3 regions of the Kitasatospora sp. NPDC127116 genome follow, and region 3 is predicted to be linked to each of the others. Evidence: riboswitches for the same ligand, from Rfam matches in the RefSeq annotation. Region 3 holds a riboswitch; each other region holds the start of a gene.
What was found. Region 3 has a riboswitch for thiamine pyrophosphate ahead of thiC (phosphomethylpyrimidine synthase ThiC). Riboswitches for the same ligand answer to the same signal wherever they lie in the genome.
Positions count from the first base shown of each region.

Region 1: another riboswitch for thiamine pyrophosphate. It lies ahead of thiO (glycine oxidase ThiO); the one in region 3 lies ahead of thiC (phosphomethylpyrimidine synthase ThiC).
Region 2: another riboswitch for thiamine pyrophosphate. It lies ahead of ACFVHV_RS13630 (cytosine permease); the one in region 3 lies ahead of thiC (phosphomethylpyrimidine synthase ThiC).

Region 1 is NZ_JBHXTL010000152.1:7,469-12,859, reverse strand. It holds gene ACFVHV_RS37895 (thiazole synthase) at 1-316, opposite strand, end outside; gene thiS (sulfur carrier protein ThiS) at 320-574, opposite strand; gene thiO (glycine oxidase ThiO) at 571-1,746, opposite strand; TPP riboswitch at 1,750-1,862, opposite strand; gene ACFVHV_RS37880 (NAD(P)/FAD-dependent oxidoreductase) at 1,946-3,154, shown strand; gene ACFVHV_RS37875 (Rv2175c family DNA-binding protein) at 3,197-3,562, shown strand; gene thiE (thiamine phosphate synthase) at 3,562-4,215, shown strand; gene ACFVHV_RS37865 (polyprenyl synthetase family protein) at 4,273-5,391, opposite strand, start outside.
Region 2 is NZ_JBHXTL010000026.1:62,865-68,255, forward strand. It holds gene ACFVHV_RS13620 (ATP-binding protein) at 1-351, opposite strand, end outside; gene ACFVHV_RS13625 (glycerophosphodiester phosphodiesterase family protein) at 693-1,517, opposite strand; gene ACFVHV_RS13630 (cytosine permease) at 1,659-3,077, opposite strand; TPP riboswitch at 3,070-3,214, opposite strand; gene ACFVHV_RS13635 (S1C family serine protease) at 3,459-5,315, shown strand; tRNA gene ACFVHV_RS13640 (tRNA-Ser) at 5,379-5,391, shown strand, end outside.
Region 3 is NZ_JBHXTL010000071.1:21,631-27,021, forward strand. It holds gene ACFVHV_RS26185 (SRPBCC family protein) at 1-195, shown strand, start outside; gene ACFVHV_RS26190 (nuclear transport factor 2 family protein) at 192-611, shown strand; gene thiC (phosphomethylpyrimidine synthase ThiC) at 678-2,492, opposite strand; TPP riboswitch at 2,487-2,621, opposite strand; gene ACFVHV_RS26200 (DUF5326 family protein) at 2,843-3,043, opposite strand; gene ACFVHV_RS26205 (hypothetical protein) at 3,322-4,593, shown strand; gene tenA (thiaminase II) at 4,687-5,358, opposite strand; gene ACFVHV_RS26215 (cupin domain-containing protein) at 5,385-5,391, opposite strand, start outside.

The DNA of each region.
Region 1 (5,391 bases), on a different contig from region 3:
GCTCGTCGGCGATCACCTCCAGCTTGACCCAGTCGGTGCCGAGCGCCTCGCGGGCCAGTCGGGCGGTCAGCACGGCCTCGCCGGCGGTGAAGCAGCCGGCCGTGTTGGGCAGCACCCGGATGCCGTTGCGGGTCAGTACGTCGAGCACGGAGCCCTGGGTGGTGGCGTCGACCCGGCGCATGGCGACGGTGGTCAGCTCGGTGCCGGAGGCGAGCAGCGCGCGCTCCAGGACCTCCAGGCTGGGGGCGCCCCCGGTGCCCATGATCAGCCGGGAGGAGAAGGCCGTCCCGGCGATGGTCAGAAGGTCGTCGGCCATGGTTCAGCCTCCCTGCACGGCGGTGAGGATCTCGATCCGGTCGCCGCCGGCCAGCGCCGTCCCGGGCCACGAACCGCGGGGCACCACGGCCTCGTTGAGCGCGGCGGCGACGCCGGTGTTGGCGGCGCTGACGGCGGCCACCACCTCGGCGAGGGTGGTCGTGGCGGACACCCGGCGGGGCTCGCCGTTGACGGTCAGGGCGATCTCGTTCGGGGTGATCTCGTTCGGGGCGATCTCGTTCGGGGCGATCTCGGTCATGCGGAGGCCTTCGCAGCGGGGGGTTCGGGGGAGAAGCGCAGGGGCGTGAACGGCCTTGCCGTTTCGGGGACTTCACCGGTGGCCAGGTACTCGGAGAGCAGGTCGGCGGTCACCGGGGTGAGCAGCACGCCGTTGCGGTAGTGGCCGGTGGCGGCGACCAGCCCGGGCAGTGACGTCGGGCCGAGCAGCGGGGCGTTGTCCGGCGAGCCGGGGCGCAGCCCGGCGGAGGTCTCCAGCAGCGGGAGTTCGGTGATTCCCGGGACCAACTCGTGCGCGTCGCGCAGGAGTTCGTACACCCCGCCGGCGGTGACGGTGGTGTCGTAGCCCTGCTCCTCGGTGGTCGCGCCGACCACCAGCTCGCCGTTCTCCCGGGGCACCAGGTACAGGTGCCGGCCGCGGACGACGGCGCGGACGTTGCGGGACAGGAACGGGCGGTAGGCGTCCGGGACGTGCAGCCGCAGCACCTGCCCCTTCACCGGGCGGATCGCGGGCAGCACACCGTCGGGCAGGCCGGGCAGCCGGTGGCTGTGCGGGCCGGCGGTGAGGACGACCTGCCCGGCGCCCACCCGTTCCCCGGTCGAGAGCCGGGCGCCGGTCGCGCGGCCGTCCTCGACCAGCAGCTCGACGGCCTCCGCGCGGTGCAGCAGGACGTCCGCGTTCTCGCAGGCGGCGGCCAGGGCGGTGAGCAGGCGCCGGGGGTCCACCTGGTGGTCGTCCGCGACGTGCAGGCCGCCGCGCACGCCGGGGGCGAGCATCGGCTCCAGCCTGCGGGCCTCCCGGCCGGTCAGCCAGGTCGAGTCCAGGCCGAGCCGCTGGTGGAAGGCGTGCAGCTCGCGCAGTTCCTCGCGGTCGTCGGAGTCCAGCGCCACGGCGACGGTGCCGCAGCGGCGGTAGCCGGTGTCCCGGCCGCCGCTCGCCTCGGAGAGCTCGGCGGCGAAGGCCGCGTACCGCTCGTTCGAGGCCATCCCGAGGCGCAGCAGCGGCTCCTCGCCGTACTGCAGCTCGGTGACCGGGGCGAGCATCCCGGCCGCGACCCCGGCGGCCCCGCCGCCGGGGGAGGGGTCGACCACGATCACGTTCCGCAGCCCGCGCTGCGCGGCGCGCCAGGCGACGGCGAGGCCGATGACGCCCCCGCCGATCACCAGCACGTCGGCGTGGGCGCCTGATGGCAAGCGTGACAAAGCTGCTCTTCTCCCTTCGCCGGTATGACCCGGATCAGGTTCGGACGGTCGCAGGCCGTGCCAGCCCGCCTCTCAGCCCGGTGCGCCGGGCTCCCGTGTGGTGCCCCCACCTTAACGCCGGGGGTCGGCCCGGCCGAAGGCCCGTACAGCGGGCGGACGGCCCGCAGGCCGCCGCGTCGCGCTGAGTACAGTGACGGGCGTGGCAGAGCTGAGCGGAACGGATCAGGTGGTCGTCGTCGGAGCCGGGCTGGCCGGGGCGCAGTGCGCCCTCAAGCTGCGGCAGGGCGGCCGGCAGGGGCCGATCGTGCTGGTCGGCGAGGAGCCGCACGCGCCGTACGACCGGCCGCCGCTCTCCAAGGACGTGCTGCTCGGCAAGGCCGACTCCACCGCCCTGGACATCGACTACGGGCAGCTCGGCATCGAGCTGCTCACCGGCCGCCGGGCCACCGGCCTGACCCCCGGCGTGCTGCACACCGACGGCGGCGACCTCCCGTACGGCTCGCTGGTGATCGCCACCGGCGCCGTCCCGCGGGCCCTGCCCGGGGCCGAGCGCGCGCACCTGCTGCACACCCTGGACGACGCCCTGGCGCTGCGCGCGCTGCTGCGCCCCGGGCTGCGGCTGGTGCTGGTCGGCGCGGGCTGGATCGGCGCCGAGGTGTCCACCGCGGCCCGCGCGGCGGGCTGCGGGGTGACCGTGGTCGAGGCCGGCCCGGCGCCGCTGCCCGGCGCGCTGCCGACCGAGGTCGGCTCGGCGATGGCCGCCTGGTACGCCGGGGCCGGGGTCGACCTGCGCTGCGGGGTCGGCGTGGCCGCCGTCGAGCCCGGCGCGGTGCTGCTGGCGGACGGCTCGCACCTGCCCGCCGACGAGGTGGTCGTCGGCATCGGGGCCCGCCCCGCGACCGGCTGGCTGGCCGGAACCGGGGTCGAGCTGGACGCGGCCGGCGCCGTCGTGGTGGACGGGCGGCTGCGCACCTCGGTGCCCGGCGTGTTCGCGGCCGGCGACTGCGTCAGCTACCCCTCGGCCCGGGCCGGGGCCCGGCTGGCCGTCCAGCACTGGGACCACGCCCTGCAGTCCGGCGAGGCGGTGGCCGCAGCCGTCCTGGGCGCGGACGCGCCGGCCTACGACCCGGTGCCGTACTTCTGGTCCGAGCAGTTCGGCCGGATGGTCCAGTACGCCGGCCGGCACGCCGAGGGCGACGAGCTGCTGTGGCGCGGCTCCCCGCGGGACGGCGACTGGTCGGTGCTCTGGCTGCGCGACGGCGTGCCGAGCGCGCTGCTGGCCGTGGACCGGCCGCGCGACCTCACCCAGGGGCGGAGGCTGATCGAGCGCGGTACGGCCCTGGATCCGGCCCGGGCGGGCGACCCGGCGGTGCCGCTGAAGTCGGCCGTCGCGGGGTAGCGCCTGGTGCGCGGTGGGCCGCGGAGGTGGCAGTCTGGTGGCGTGAGTGAGATCGAAAGCAAGATTGAAGCCCTGGTCACCGACTGGATGTACCTGCCCGACATCTCGGAGCAGTGGGGGGTCCGGGTCACCGAGGTGCGTGACCTGGTCAAGAACGGCGGCCTGATCGCCGTCCGGCGCGGGCCGAACAAGTCGCTGCAGGTCCCGGCGGCGTTCATCGACGGCCCGGGCCTGGTCAAGCACCTGTCCGGCACCCTGACCGTCCTGCGGGACTGCGGGTACAACGACGTGGAGATCCTGGAGTGGCTCTTCACCGAGGACCCGTCGCTGCCCGGCAGCCCGATCCAGGCGCTCCGGGAGAACCGCGGCACCGAGGTGAAGCGCCGCGCCCAGGCGATGCTGATCTGATGGCGGCGGACACGCTGCGTACCCGGCTGGCCGACGCCCGGCTCTACCTGTGCACCGACGCCCGCCGGGAGCAGGGCGACCTCGCCGAGTTCCTGGACGCGGCGCTGGCGGGCGGGGTGGACATCGTCCAGCTGCGGGACAAGGGCCTGGAGGCCAAGCAGGAGCTGGAGGCCCTGGAGGTCTTCGCCGACGCCTGCCGCCGGCACGGCAAGCTGCTGGCCGTCAACGACCGCGCCGACGTCGCCCACGCGGCCCGGCCGGACGTGCTGCACCTCGGCCAGGACGACCTGCCGGTGCAGGCCGCCCGGGCGATCCTCGGCGAGGACGTGCTGATCGGCCGTTCCTGCCACGCCGAGTCCGAGGTGGACGCGGCGATCGCCGAACCCGGTACGGACTACTTCTGCACCGGCCCGGTCTGGCCGACCCCGACCAAGCCGGGCCGCCCGGCCCCGGGCCTCGGCCTGGTCTCGTACGCGGCGAAGCAGGACACCGACCGGCCGTGGTTCGCGATCGGCGGGATCGACCTCGGCAACCTGGACGAGGTGCTGGCCGCCGGTGCCCGCAGGATCGTCGTGGTGCGGGCCGTCACCGCCGCGGCGGATCCGCGGGCGGCCGCCGCCGAGCTGTCCCGCCGGGTGCGCGCCGCGCTCTGACCGGCCCGGATCAGCGGGATCCGGGGGCCCGCAGGCCCCCGGGGCCGTCGCCGTCCGTCAGTACTTGCGGACGGTGGCGGCCTCGGCCAGGGCCAGCAGCACCGTACGGGCCCGGTCGTCGGCGAGCGGAGCGGCCTCCAGCGCGGCCAGCGACTGCCGCATCAGCTCCTCGATCCGGTGCTCCACCAGCTCGGGCGCGCCGCTGCGGGCGACCAGCGCGCGCAGCTCGGCGACCTCCGGGGCCGCCAGGTCCGGCGCGCCGAGCCGCTCGTCCAGGTGCCGGGCGTCGGCGGCCGGCAGGCCCCGCATCGCGTGCGCGACCAGCAGGGTGCGCTTGCCCTCGCGCAGGTCGTCCCCGGCCGGCTTGCCGGTGACGGCCGGGTCCCCGAAGACGCCGAGCAGGTCGTCGCGCAGCTGGAAGGCCTCGCCCAGCGGCAGCCCGAACGCCCCGTAGGCCTCGACCAGTTCCGGCCCGGCGCCGGCCAGCAGCGCACCCACCTGCAGCGGCCGCTCGATGGTGTACTTCGCGGACTTGTAGTGCAGCACCGTCCGCGCCCGGTCCAGCGCGCCGTCGTCGGTCGAGTCGCCGGCCACCGGCTCCAGGACGTCCAGGTACTGGCCGAGCATGACCTCGGTGCGCATCAGGTCGAACACCGGCTTGGCGGCGAGGACGGCGGCCGGCTCCAGGCCGGAGCGCAGGAACAGCTCGTCGCACCAGATCAGCAGCAGGTCGCCGAGCAGCACCGCGGCCGAGGTGCCGTACTGCTCGCGGTCGCCGCGCCAGCCGCTGTCCCGGTGCAGCGCCTCGAAGCGGCGGTGGACCGAGGGCAGGCCGCGGCGGGTGTCGCTGCGGTCCATCAGGTCGTCGTGCACCAGGGCGCTCGCCTGGAGCAGCTCCAGGGCGGCGGCCGCGTTGGCGATCGCCTCACCGGTGGCGCCCCCGGCCGGGCCGCCGGCGCCGCGCCAGCCCCAGTAGCAGAAGGCCGGGCGCAGGCGCTTGCCGCCGTCCAGCAGGAAGTCGCGCAGCGCGTCGGCGGCGGGGGCCAGCCGGGGCGAGATCTTGTCGAGCAGCACGGACTGGCCGTCCATGAACGCGGCGAGCGCCGCGTTGACGCGGGTGCGGACGTCCTCCACGTCAATGGGGTTGGCCGCACTGGGGTTGGCCGGCCGGGTGCT
Region 2 (5,391 bases), on a different contig from region 3:
CATCTGCCAGCGGACCAGCACGCCGCCGTTCGGCTCGTCCGAGCCCTCGGCGGACTCCCGGCCGCTCGGTGCGGGTGCGGCGCGCGTCCCGGACGGGACGCCGACCAGCACCTGCCCGAGCACCTCGGCCCGGCCGCTGCGGCCCAGGGCCGGCAGCGGGCCGAGCGGACGGGCGTATCGACAGGCGTTGCTCAACAGCTCGGAAAGGATCAGAACAGCATCATCGATGACCGGTTCCGGTATCTGCCGGTCACCCAGATCTCGACGCAGTCGGCGCCGTGCGACCCCGACACTCGCTGGGCCGTGCGGCACTGCCATGGTCGATGAAGTCGGCACTTCACGCGCCACCATCAACGCCACCCCCGGACCTCCTTCAGCGTATGCCGAGGGAGAGATGCCCCTTGGTAATGCGTCGGAAACGAGCACCGGACGATCCCGCGAGCCCATTTCGAGTGCGGCGACCGACGGTCGACATCAGGTCATTCCGTGCTCACCCTCTGTCGCCCGGATGCAAGAATTCCGGCAATTTCGCGCAAGGAAGGTTTGACTGCCGACCAGAGTGGTCGGACCGGAGTGGTCGGACCGGGGTGATCGGACCGGGAGGATCCGACCGGGCCGACCGGGCCGACCGGACGCAAGTGACCGGACGGGGCGACCGGTCGGGCGGGTGCGGCCCCGGGCGCGTCGGCGGATCACCGGCCGAGCTGCGCCAGCACCTCCGCGGGCCGGTTGGTGATGATCGCGGACACCCCGAGCTCCAGGCAGAGCTCGACGTCGGCCGGCTCGTCCACCGTCCACACGTGCACCTCGTGCCCCAGCTCGCGCAGCCTGGTCACCAGCTGCGGGCGGGCCCGCACCAGCTCGATGCCCGGGCCGGCGATCCGCGCCCCGCCCGGCAGCGGCGAGCCCTCGCGCAGCCGGCCGAGCAGCGGCAGGGTCCGCTCGAACAGGAACACCCGCCGGTACTGCGGCGCGGCGGCGGCCACCCGGTTCAGCGCGATCGAGGAGAAGCTCATGATCCGGGCGGACGGGCGGTCGCCGCCCCGGGTCGCGCCGATCCCGAACCGCTCCAGCGTCCGCAGCAGCTCGGTCTCCACCCGGCCGCGGAAACGCACCGGGTGCTTGGTCTCGATCGCCAGGTCCACCGGGCGGCCGCACTCCACCACCAGCTCCAGCAGCCGCTCCAGCCGCAGCACGCCGCGCAGCTCCGGGTCGACGCTGGGGCGGCCGGTCTTCCAGGCGCCGAAGTCGTAGGCCTCCAGCTCGGCGAGGGTCATCGCCGAGACGGTGCCCCGGCCGTTGGAGACCCGGCCGATCCGGCGGTCGTGCACGCAGACCAGCGCGCCGTCGGCGGTGACCCGGACATCGCACTCCAGCGCGTCGGCGCCCTCGTCGAGCGCGCGCCGGTAGGCCGCGAGGGTGTGCTCGGGCAGGGCGTGGGAGGAACCGCGGTGGGCGATCACCTGGACGGACGGCACGGTGCGCGCCGCCGGCGAGGACAGGTCTGGGCTGGTCACAGGCCCAACGATAGGCGGCACAGGTGAAGCGCGGACAAAGACGGCCCCAACCTGTGGGGCCGTCTTCCTTCCCGCGGGGCCGTCCCGGCCGGGCCCGCGGGGCCGGGCCGCCCCCGCTTCGCCCGGTGCGGGGCGGCCCGCTCAGTGCCGGTCGGCGCGGCGGGAGAGCGGGGTGAGCGCCCAGGTGACCAGGGCGGGCACCAGGAAGGCGAACAGCGAGGCGGAGGTCCACTCCTGCGGGGTGAAGTGCAGCGACTCCTGGGCCGAGGTCCAGAAGTCCGTCCACCAGCCGGCCACCTTGGTCGGCGCGATGAACTGGTAGACCGCGAAGCCCAGGGCCCACGGCAGCAGCATCGGCCAGCGGGACGGCGCGTCGGCGGAGAGGTTCCAGCCGCGCCGCCCGGCACCGAGGAAGTAGTCCACCACGAGCACCGCCAGCAGCGGCACGAACACCGAGCCGATCAGACCGAGGAAGCCGTAGTAGGTGTCGGTGAACTCGTCGATCCGCAGCGCCAGCACGGTGGTCAGCGCGCCGATCGCGCCGGAGAGCACCCGGCGGTCCACCTTCGGCAGCAGGTTCTGCACCGACATCGCCGTCGAGTACACGTTGGCGAAGGACTGGTCCGTCTCGCGCAGCACCAGCACCAGCAGGAACAGCCAGCCGGCCCAGACCCCGAGGAAGGAGTCGAAGATCCGGTTCGGATCGCCGTCCGACTGCAGCAGCGCCATCAGGCCGAGCACGTAGCACCAGACCTGGGCGATCGTGTAGCCGGAGAAGCTGCCCCAGAACGCCGAGCGCGGGGAGCGCGAGTGCCGGGTGTAGTCGGCGGCCAGCGGGACGAAGGAGACCGAAACGGCGATCATCGCGTCGGTGGCGCCCAGGAAGCCGTGCCAGTTGCCCGCCCCCGGGTCCGGCACGCCCTGGCGGCCCAGCTGGACGGTGAAGTACACCATGGCCACCGCGACCGCCCCGGCCACGAAGCGGCGCAGCACCGCGATCGAGCCCAGCGGCCAGATGGTCAGCGCCGTGGTCAGCGCGCCCGCGAGCAGGACGAACAGCCAGCGGTAGCCGGTGGTGTGCGCGACGGTCTGCGCGCCCGCCGAGATGGTCAGCAGCTCGAACACGCCCCAGCCGATGCACTGCACGATGTTCAGCACCGTCGGCAGGTACGACAGCCGGGTGCCGAACAGCCCGCGCAGGTTCGCCATCGCGGGGGCGCCGGTGCGGGCCCCGATCAGCGAGGCCACGCCGAGCATCGCGGTGCCGACCGCCGTACCGACCGTGATCGCGGTCACCGCGGCGGCCAGCGACAGCTCGCTGCCGGGGGCGCCGAGCACGGTGGCGGCGGTGGAGAAGCCGATCAGGCTGACGCCCAGGTTCATCCAGAGCGCGAAGTGGTCCCGGAAGCGCAGCGTGCGCGGCGGCTCGGTGTCCAGCACCAGGGGCGCTTCGACGTGCTCGGGGCGCTCCAGGACGGCGGTCGCGCCCGCGGCGGAGGCGTCCGCACCGGGGGCGGGAACGTTCGCGCCCGAAGAAGAGGATGGCGAAGCAGGCGGCATGGCCGATACTCCCTACGCCGGCATTACCCGGACAGGTTCCGGCGGTCAGCGCCCCCTCGACCGTCCGTCACTCGTGTGGCGTACGGTCGACATGCGCACTCTCAGCCTGGTGGGTCCAAGCTCCCGCGTGTCAGTTTGGAGCGACAGGCTAACCGGCACGGGGGCGAACGCCCAAGGCCGAGGGTGCGCGGTCCGCATCGCGGGACGCCCGGCGGGGGAGGGGAGCCTCGGCCGTCGGTGCCGGCGTCGGTGCCGGTGTCGGGTGTCGGCGTCTGCGTCGGCTAAGGATTCTTATGAGTTCTTCAGAGGGGTCCTTACGGCAATCGAATCGACAGTGCGAAAAACTATGGTCCTTGGTTCTGCCAGCTATGGAGGTCGTCCGTGAGCACCGAGCGCGAGGTTGGGCCCACCGGGCCGCAGGGGGAGCAGCCCGCCGGGCCGGGGGCGGCCGAGTCCGCTTCCGAAGGCCCCGCTCAGGGCGGGCACCAGCCGACCATGGCCTTCCGGCGGGTGCCCGAGCCGGAGTCGGGCGCCGTCGAGGCCGCCCCCGTCGAGGCGGCACCGCCCGTCGACGCCGTCGCGGCCGAGGGTGTCCCGGCCGAGGGCGGGCACAAGCCCACCGTCGCCTTCACCAAGGTGCCCGCACCGGAGGCCCCCGCGGCCCCCGCGGCGCCCGCCGCCGAGCAGCCGGCCGTCGACCCGGTCACCGGCTACATCGACGCGCCGCCGCCGGTCCTGCCGCCCGCCCCGCAGGCTCCGGCGGCCCCGCCCGCCGCGCCCGCCCAGGCCGCGGCCCCCGCCGCCCCGGCGCTGCCGCCGGCCGACAACCCGTACGCCACCCCGACCCACGGCGTCCCGGCGGCCGGCACGCACGAGGGCTACGGCGCCGCTCCGGCCGCCCCCGTCGCGCACGAGGGCTACGGCGCCGCCCCGGTCGCGCCCGCCGTCCCCGCCGCACACGGCCACCACCCCTTCGGGGCCGGTCAGCCGCTCGGCGGCTGGGGCCCCACCCACGACTCCACCGCCGGCGGCGCGGGCTACCCCGGCGGCCCGGCGGGCCCGCTCGGCTACCCGGCGGACCACCCCGGCGGTCCGGTCGGCCCCGGCGGCCCGCGCAAGAAGCGCGGCGGCCTGGTCGCCCTGATCGCGGCCGTCGCGCTGGTCGCCGGTGTGGCCGGCGGCGTGCTCGGCGTGACCGTCACCGACAACACCGACCGCGGCAGCTCCGCGAACGACCACCGCAGCACCACCGTGCAGGCCAGCGACACCCAGAAGAACGAGCCCGCCCCCGGCTCGATCGCCGCCATCGCGCAGAAGGCGCTGCCCAGCGTCGTCACCATCAAGGCGCAGGGCAACGGCGAGTCGGGCACCGGCACCGGCTTCGTCTTCGACACCGAGGGCCACATCCTCACCAACAACCACGTGGTCGCGCCGACCCTCAACGGCGGCAAACTGACCGTCAAGTTCGCCGACGGCAGCTCCTACAGCGCCTCGGTGCTGGGCCACGCCGAGGGCTACGACGTCGCCGTGGTCAAGATCGACAACCCGCCGAAGAGCAAGCTGACCCCGCTGCCGCTGGCCGACTCCGACAAGGTCAACGTCGGTGACGCCACCGTCGCGATCGGTGCGCCGTACGGCCTGGAGTCCACCGTCACCAGCGGCATCATCAGCGCCAAGGACCGCCCGGTGGCCTCCGGCGACGACACCGGCTCGCAGGCCTCGTACATGAACGCCCTGCAGACCGACGCCTCGATCAACCCCGGCAACTCCGGCGGCCCGCTGCTCGATTCCGGCGGCGCGGTGATCGGCATCAACTCGGCGATCCAGTCCAACGCCTCCGCCAACGGCCGGGCCGGCAGCATCGGCCTGGGCTTCGCCATCCCGATCAACCAGGCCAAGTGGGTCGCGGACACCCTGATCAAGACCGGCAAGCCGGTCTACGCCAAGCTCGACGTGCTGCGCAACGACGACTACAAGGGCGACGGCGCGCAGATCCAGACCAAGGACATCCAGGGCCAGCCGGCCGTCACCCCCGGCGGCGCGGCCGACAAGGCCGGCCTCAAGCCGGGCGACGTCATCACCAAGCTCGGCGGCGTGCCGATCGACAACGGCCCGGCCCTGGTCAGCCGGATCTGGACGCACAAGCCCGGCGAGACCGTCGACGTCGAGTACACCCGCAACGGCCAGACCTTCAACACCAAGGTCACCCTCGGTCAGCGCGAGGGCGACCAGTCGTGACCCCCGCCCGCACCGAAACGTGTGCGCCGAACCCCGCCGGACCCGTTAGGCTGACCTCCGCCTGGAGAGCTGCCCG
Region 3 (5,391 bases):
CACGCGTCCATGCAGGCCCTTCCGGAGGCCGGCGGCCGGACGAGATTCGTGTGGCACACCGATGTCCTGCCCGACGCGCTGGCCGCACCGATCGCCGAGTCCGTCGAGCACGGTTCGGCGGTGATCCGCCGCACGCTGGAGGCCGCTTCATCGGCCGCGCCCGGACCGGCACCCGTCCCGACCGAACCCCGGTGAGCAGCCACGACATCGTCCGGGCCGCCTGGAAGGCGTTCGCCGGCCACGACGCCGACCAGATCTCCGCGGTCTTCACCGAGGACGCCGAGTGGCTGGCACCTCCGGGAAACGCGACGGCCACCGCGCTGGACCGCCCCAGTCACATGGTCGGCAGGGAAATGATCACGCGTTTCCTCGCCGAGGACTTCTCCCGCCTGTTCGTCAGGGACGTCGACGTCACCTTCCACGGTTTCCACGCCGACGGCGAGCGCGTGATCGTGGAGGAGACCATGACCGCGACGCTCGCCAACGGCAATCACTACGCCAATGACTACTGCCTGGTCTTCGAACTCCGTGACGGGCTGATCCACCGCGTCCGTGAGTACATGGACACCGCGCGCGGACACCGCATGGTCTTCGGCGACGCCGAGAAGTAGCCGAGGACGGCGAGGACGGCGAAGCGCCGCCCCGAGGTGATCGGGGCGGCGCTCAGGCGTCCCGGGTCAGTCGACCAGGGGCAGGTAGACCTTGTTGCCCTGGGCCGCGAACTCGGCGGACTTCTCGGCCATGCCCGCCAGGGCCTCGGCGTCGAACTCGGTGTCCACGGCGGTGGAACCGTCGCCGTGCTCGTCGCGGATCTTCTGGGAGATCTTCATCGAGCAGAACTTCGGGCCGCACATCGAGCAGAAGTGCGCGGTCTTGGCGGGCTCGGCGGGGAGGGTCTCGTCGTGGAAGGCGCGGGCGGTCTCCGGGTCGAGGGCCAGGTTGAACTGGTCCTCCCAGCGGAACTCGAAGCGGGCGTCGGAGAGGGCGTCGTCCCAGGCCTGGGCGCCGGGGTGGCCCTTGGCCAGGTCGGCGGCGTGGGCGGCGATCTTGTAGGTGATCACACCGGTCTTGACGTCGTCCCGGTTGGGCAGGCCCAGGTGCTCCTTGGGGGTCACGTAGCAGAGCATCGCGGTGCCCCACCAGGCGATCATCGCCGCGCCGATGCCCGAGGTGATGTGGTCGTAGCCGGGGGCGACGTCCGTGGTCAGCGGGCCGAGGGTGTAGAACGGCGCCTCGTCGCAGATCTCCTTCTGGAGATCCATGTTCTCCTTGATCTTGTTCATCGGGACGTGGCCCGGGCCCTCGATCATCACCTGGACGTCGTGCTCGCGGGCGATCCGGCCGAGCTCGCCGAGGGTCTTCAGCTCGGCGAACTGCGCCTCGTCGTTGGCGTCCGCGATCGAGCCCGGGCGCAGGCCGTCGCCGAGCGAGAAGGTGACGTCGTAGGAGGCCAGGATGGAGCAGAGTTCCTCGAAGTTGGTGTAGAGGAAGTTCTCCTGGTGGTGGGCCAGACACCAGGCCGCCATGATCGAGCCGCCGCGCGAGACGATGCCGGTCTTGCGGCGCGCGGTGAGCGGGACGTAGCGCAGCAGCACGCCGGCGTGGACGGTCATGTAGTCGACGCCCTGCTCGCACTGCTCGACGATCGTGTCCCGGTAGACCTCCCAGCTCAGCTCCTCGGCCCTGCCGTCCACCTTCTCCAGGGCCTGGTACAGCGGCACGGTGCCGATCGGCACCGGGGAGTTGCGCAGGATCCACTCGCGGGTGGTGTGGATGTTGCGGCCGGTGGAGAGGTCCATGACGGTGTCCGCTCCCCAGCGGGTGGCCCAGGTCATCTTCTCCACCTCCTCCTCGATCGAGGAGGTGACGGCGGAGTTGCCGATGTTGGCGTTGATCTTCACCAGGAAGTTGGTGCCGATGACGGCCGGCTCCACCTCCGGGTGGTTCACGTTGACCGGGATGACGGCCCGGCCGCGGGCCACCTCGGCGCGCACGTACTCCGGCGCCAGGCCCTCGCGCAGCGCCACGAACTCCATCTCCGGCGTCACCACACCCCGCTTGGCGTAGGCGAGTTGGGTGACGGCGGCGCCACCGCGACCGCGCAGCGGGCGACGCGGCCGGCCCGGGAAGACGGCGTCCAGGTTGCGCAGGTTCCCGCCGCGCGGCGAGGTGTGCTTGATCCCGTCGTCCTCGGGGCGCGGCTCGCGGCCGTCGTACTCCTCGACGTCGCCGCGCTGGCGGATCCAGGCGTCCCGCAGGGCGGGCAGGCCGCGCCGCACATCGGGCTCGAAGGACGGGTCGGTGTACGGGCCGGAGGTGTCGTACAGCGGGACGGACCCGCCGTTGGAGAGCCGCACCTCGCGGTACGGAACGCGCAGGTCGGGACGCGACCCCTCGCGGTAGGACTTGCGCCAGGCCGGGGTCGGGTAGCCGGTGCGCTCGCTGCTGGGGGCGCCCTGGGCAGACTGCGGCTGTGCTTCGAACGTGGTCATCTGACCTCTACTCCCTACGCCGGCATTACCCGGTCAGGTTCCTGCGGTCGACGCAGCCGTCGGTCCGTCCGTCGACGTCCCGGTCAGCGTCCTCTCAGCCCGGTGCTCCGAGCTCCCGCGTCGCAGGCGGTGTTGCCTGCACACGACGCCCAACACCGTAGCGAGCCGATCGCCGCAGGTCCAGAGCGCCCCACCCCGCCCGGTCGGCCGCGCCGGCACGACCGATGTCGTCGTCGACCTCTTCGGCTACTACCGCAACCAGTAGCCGATCGGATACCGGAGAACGGCCGAGGCCCGGTCCCCCCTCTCGTGGGGGGCCGGGCCTCAGGGCGGCGTTACGGGGTGGTGGGTCAGCTCTTGGCGGCCTTCTTCACCAGGACCACCACGGCGGCGGCGATGCCGACCACCACCAGCAGCTTGATCACGATCGAGAGCAGGGCGCCGACGACGCCGAACACGAAGGCGACGATGTTCCAGGCCAGCACCAGGACCAGCACCGGGATGACGATGTTGCGCACCCAGGAGGGCAGCGACTTCCAGAGCTCAGCCATGTCGGTTCCTCTTCTCCCCTCGGGTCGGCCGCCGTCCGGTGCCGCATCCCGCTTGCTTTCGGTACTTCGATCGTACGGTGGCGCGAGTGCCGGAACGAGGCCCAACGGCCCGGAGAGAACCCCGAGATCACCCCGAGCCCGACCCCCCGGGTGACCCCCGAGAATTCGTCCGGCGGCGTACAACCCCCGGCGTTCCCAAGCGTCCAACCAGTGCCGGAAGAACGCCCGTCCGGTGCCATCGACCAGGGGGGAACCTGATCATGCGGGCCAGAACAGCCGTGTCCACAGCCGCTCTCGCGGCGCTCAACCTGACCGTGGCGGCGCTCGCCGCGGTCCCGGCGACCGCGGCACCGGCGGCCGTGACCGCTGCCGCCGACGTGACCGCACCGGCCGGGTTCGTCGGGATGTCCCCGACCCGGATCCTGGACACCCGCTCCTACGACCAGACCCCGTCGCACGACCACTTCGGACCGCTCAAGGAAGGCGAGTACTACAGCACCCCGGTGTCGCAGCGCTGCGGCAGCCACCCGCCGATGTACTGCGGCTCCGCCGTGCCGACCGACGCCACGGCCGTGGTGGTCAACCTCACCGTGACCGACCCGACCGCCGACGGCTTCGTCACGCTCGCCGCCAAGGCCGGCCCGGCCGGCACCAAGCCCGCCACCTCCAGCATCAACTTCAAGGCCGGCCAGACCATCTCCAACCTGGTCACGATCGCGGTCGGTCCGGTCGGCCGGGGCGCCCCGTGGATCAACGTCTACAACAACGCGGGCACCGCCCATGTCGTGCTCGACGTGGTCGGGTACTACCGGACCGCGGCGCCCGACAAGTACGGCCCGCTGACCCCGACCCGGATCGCCGACAGCCGCAGCGACGGCACCGGGCGGCTCGGCGGCGACGCGGTGCGCAGCTACCAGGTCGCCCGCCCCGAGCTGGGGACCGCGGACGCCACCTCGGTGGTCCTCAACGTCACCACCACGGACGGCTCCTGGGACAGTTTCCTGACCGCGTACCCGAGCGGGACGCAGCGGCCCGCCTACGGCTCGAACGTCAACTTCCCGGTGGGATCGACGGTCGCGAACCAGGTCGTGGTGCCGGTCGGCGCGGACGGGCGGATCGACGTCTACAACCGCGCCGGCTGGGTGCACGTGATCGTCGACGTCGTCGGCTACTACGGGCCGTCCGGAAGGGGCCTGTTCAGCGCGCTCACGACGCCGGTCCGCAACCTCGACACCCGGATCACCGGCGGCAAGCTCCAGCAGGGGGCGACCACGGCCGTCCAGGCCGTGCCCGCGGACGGCTCCGTCCCGAACGTGCTGGGTGTCGAGGCCAACGTCACGATCACCGACGTCACCGACTCCGGCCACCTCACGGTGTTCCCGGGCGGGGGCCTGCCGCCGAACACCTCCACCGTGAACGTCGAACCCGGGCAGACCGTCGCCAACTCGGTGACCACCGGGGTCACCGGCGGGGGCACCTACTCGGTCTTCAACCACGGCGGCCCGGTGAACGTCGTCGCCGACCTGACCGGCTACTTCGTCACCGGCTGACCCGGCACCGCCCGTCGTCCCGGCAGCGCCCGCCCGTCGTCCGTACGGCACCTGGACGGCGGGCGGACGACCGGCGGACGCACCCGCGCGGCTTCAGACCGGCCAGCGCTCTCCGCGCCAGGCCGCGTCCCAGAACATCCACTCGTAGCGCGAGGTGGTCACGAAGTGCTCGACCACCTTGCGGCGCTCGGCCGCGGACAGCTCCTCACCGAGCCGGTCGGTGAGCGCCAGCACCCGGCGGACCACCGACTGGAAGGCCTCGTCGCCGTAGGTGGCGATCCACTTGCTGTACAGCGGGTCGGGCGAGCCCTGGGCGAGCAGCGCCTCGCCGACCCGGGCGTAGATCCAGTAGCAGGGCAGCACCGCGCCGACCGCCTCGGCGAAGGAGCCGCCGTAGACGGTGGCCAGCAGGTAGCTGGTGTAGGCCCGGGTGGTGGGCAGCACGGGCTCGGCGGCGGCCTCCTCGGCGCTGCCGCCGAAGGCGGTCAGGAACTCGGCGTGCATGCCCTGCTCGGCGGCGAGCGCGCCGACCGCGTCGTCGGCGAAGGCCCGGACGTCCTGCTCGCCGGGCGCCTTGGCGGCGCAGACGGCGAGCGCGCGGGCGTAGTCGCGCAGGTAGTGCGAGTCCTGGACGACGAAGTGGCGGAAGGCCGCGCGCGGCAGGGTGCCGTCGGTGAGCCCGGCCAGGAAGGGGTGGGCGAGGATCTCGGCGTACACCGGCTCGATGGCCGCCCAGAGTTCTTCGGTCAGCGTCTTGGTGCTCATGACGCCGACCCTAACCGGCGGGGCGCTCAGTCC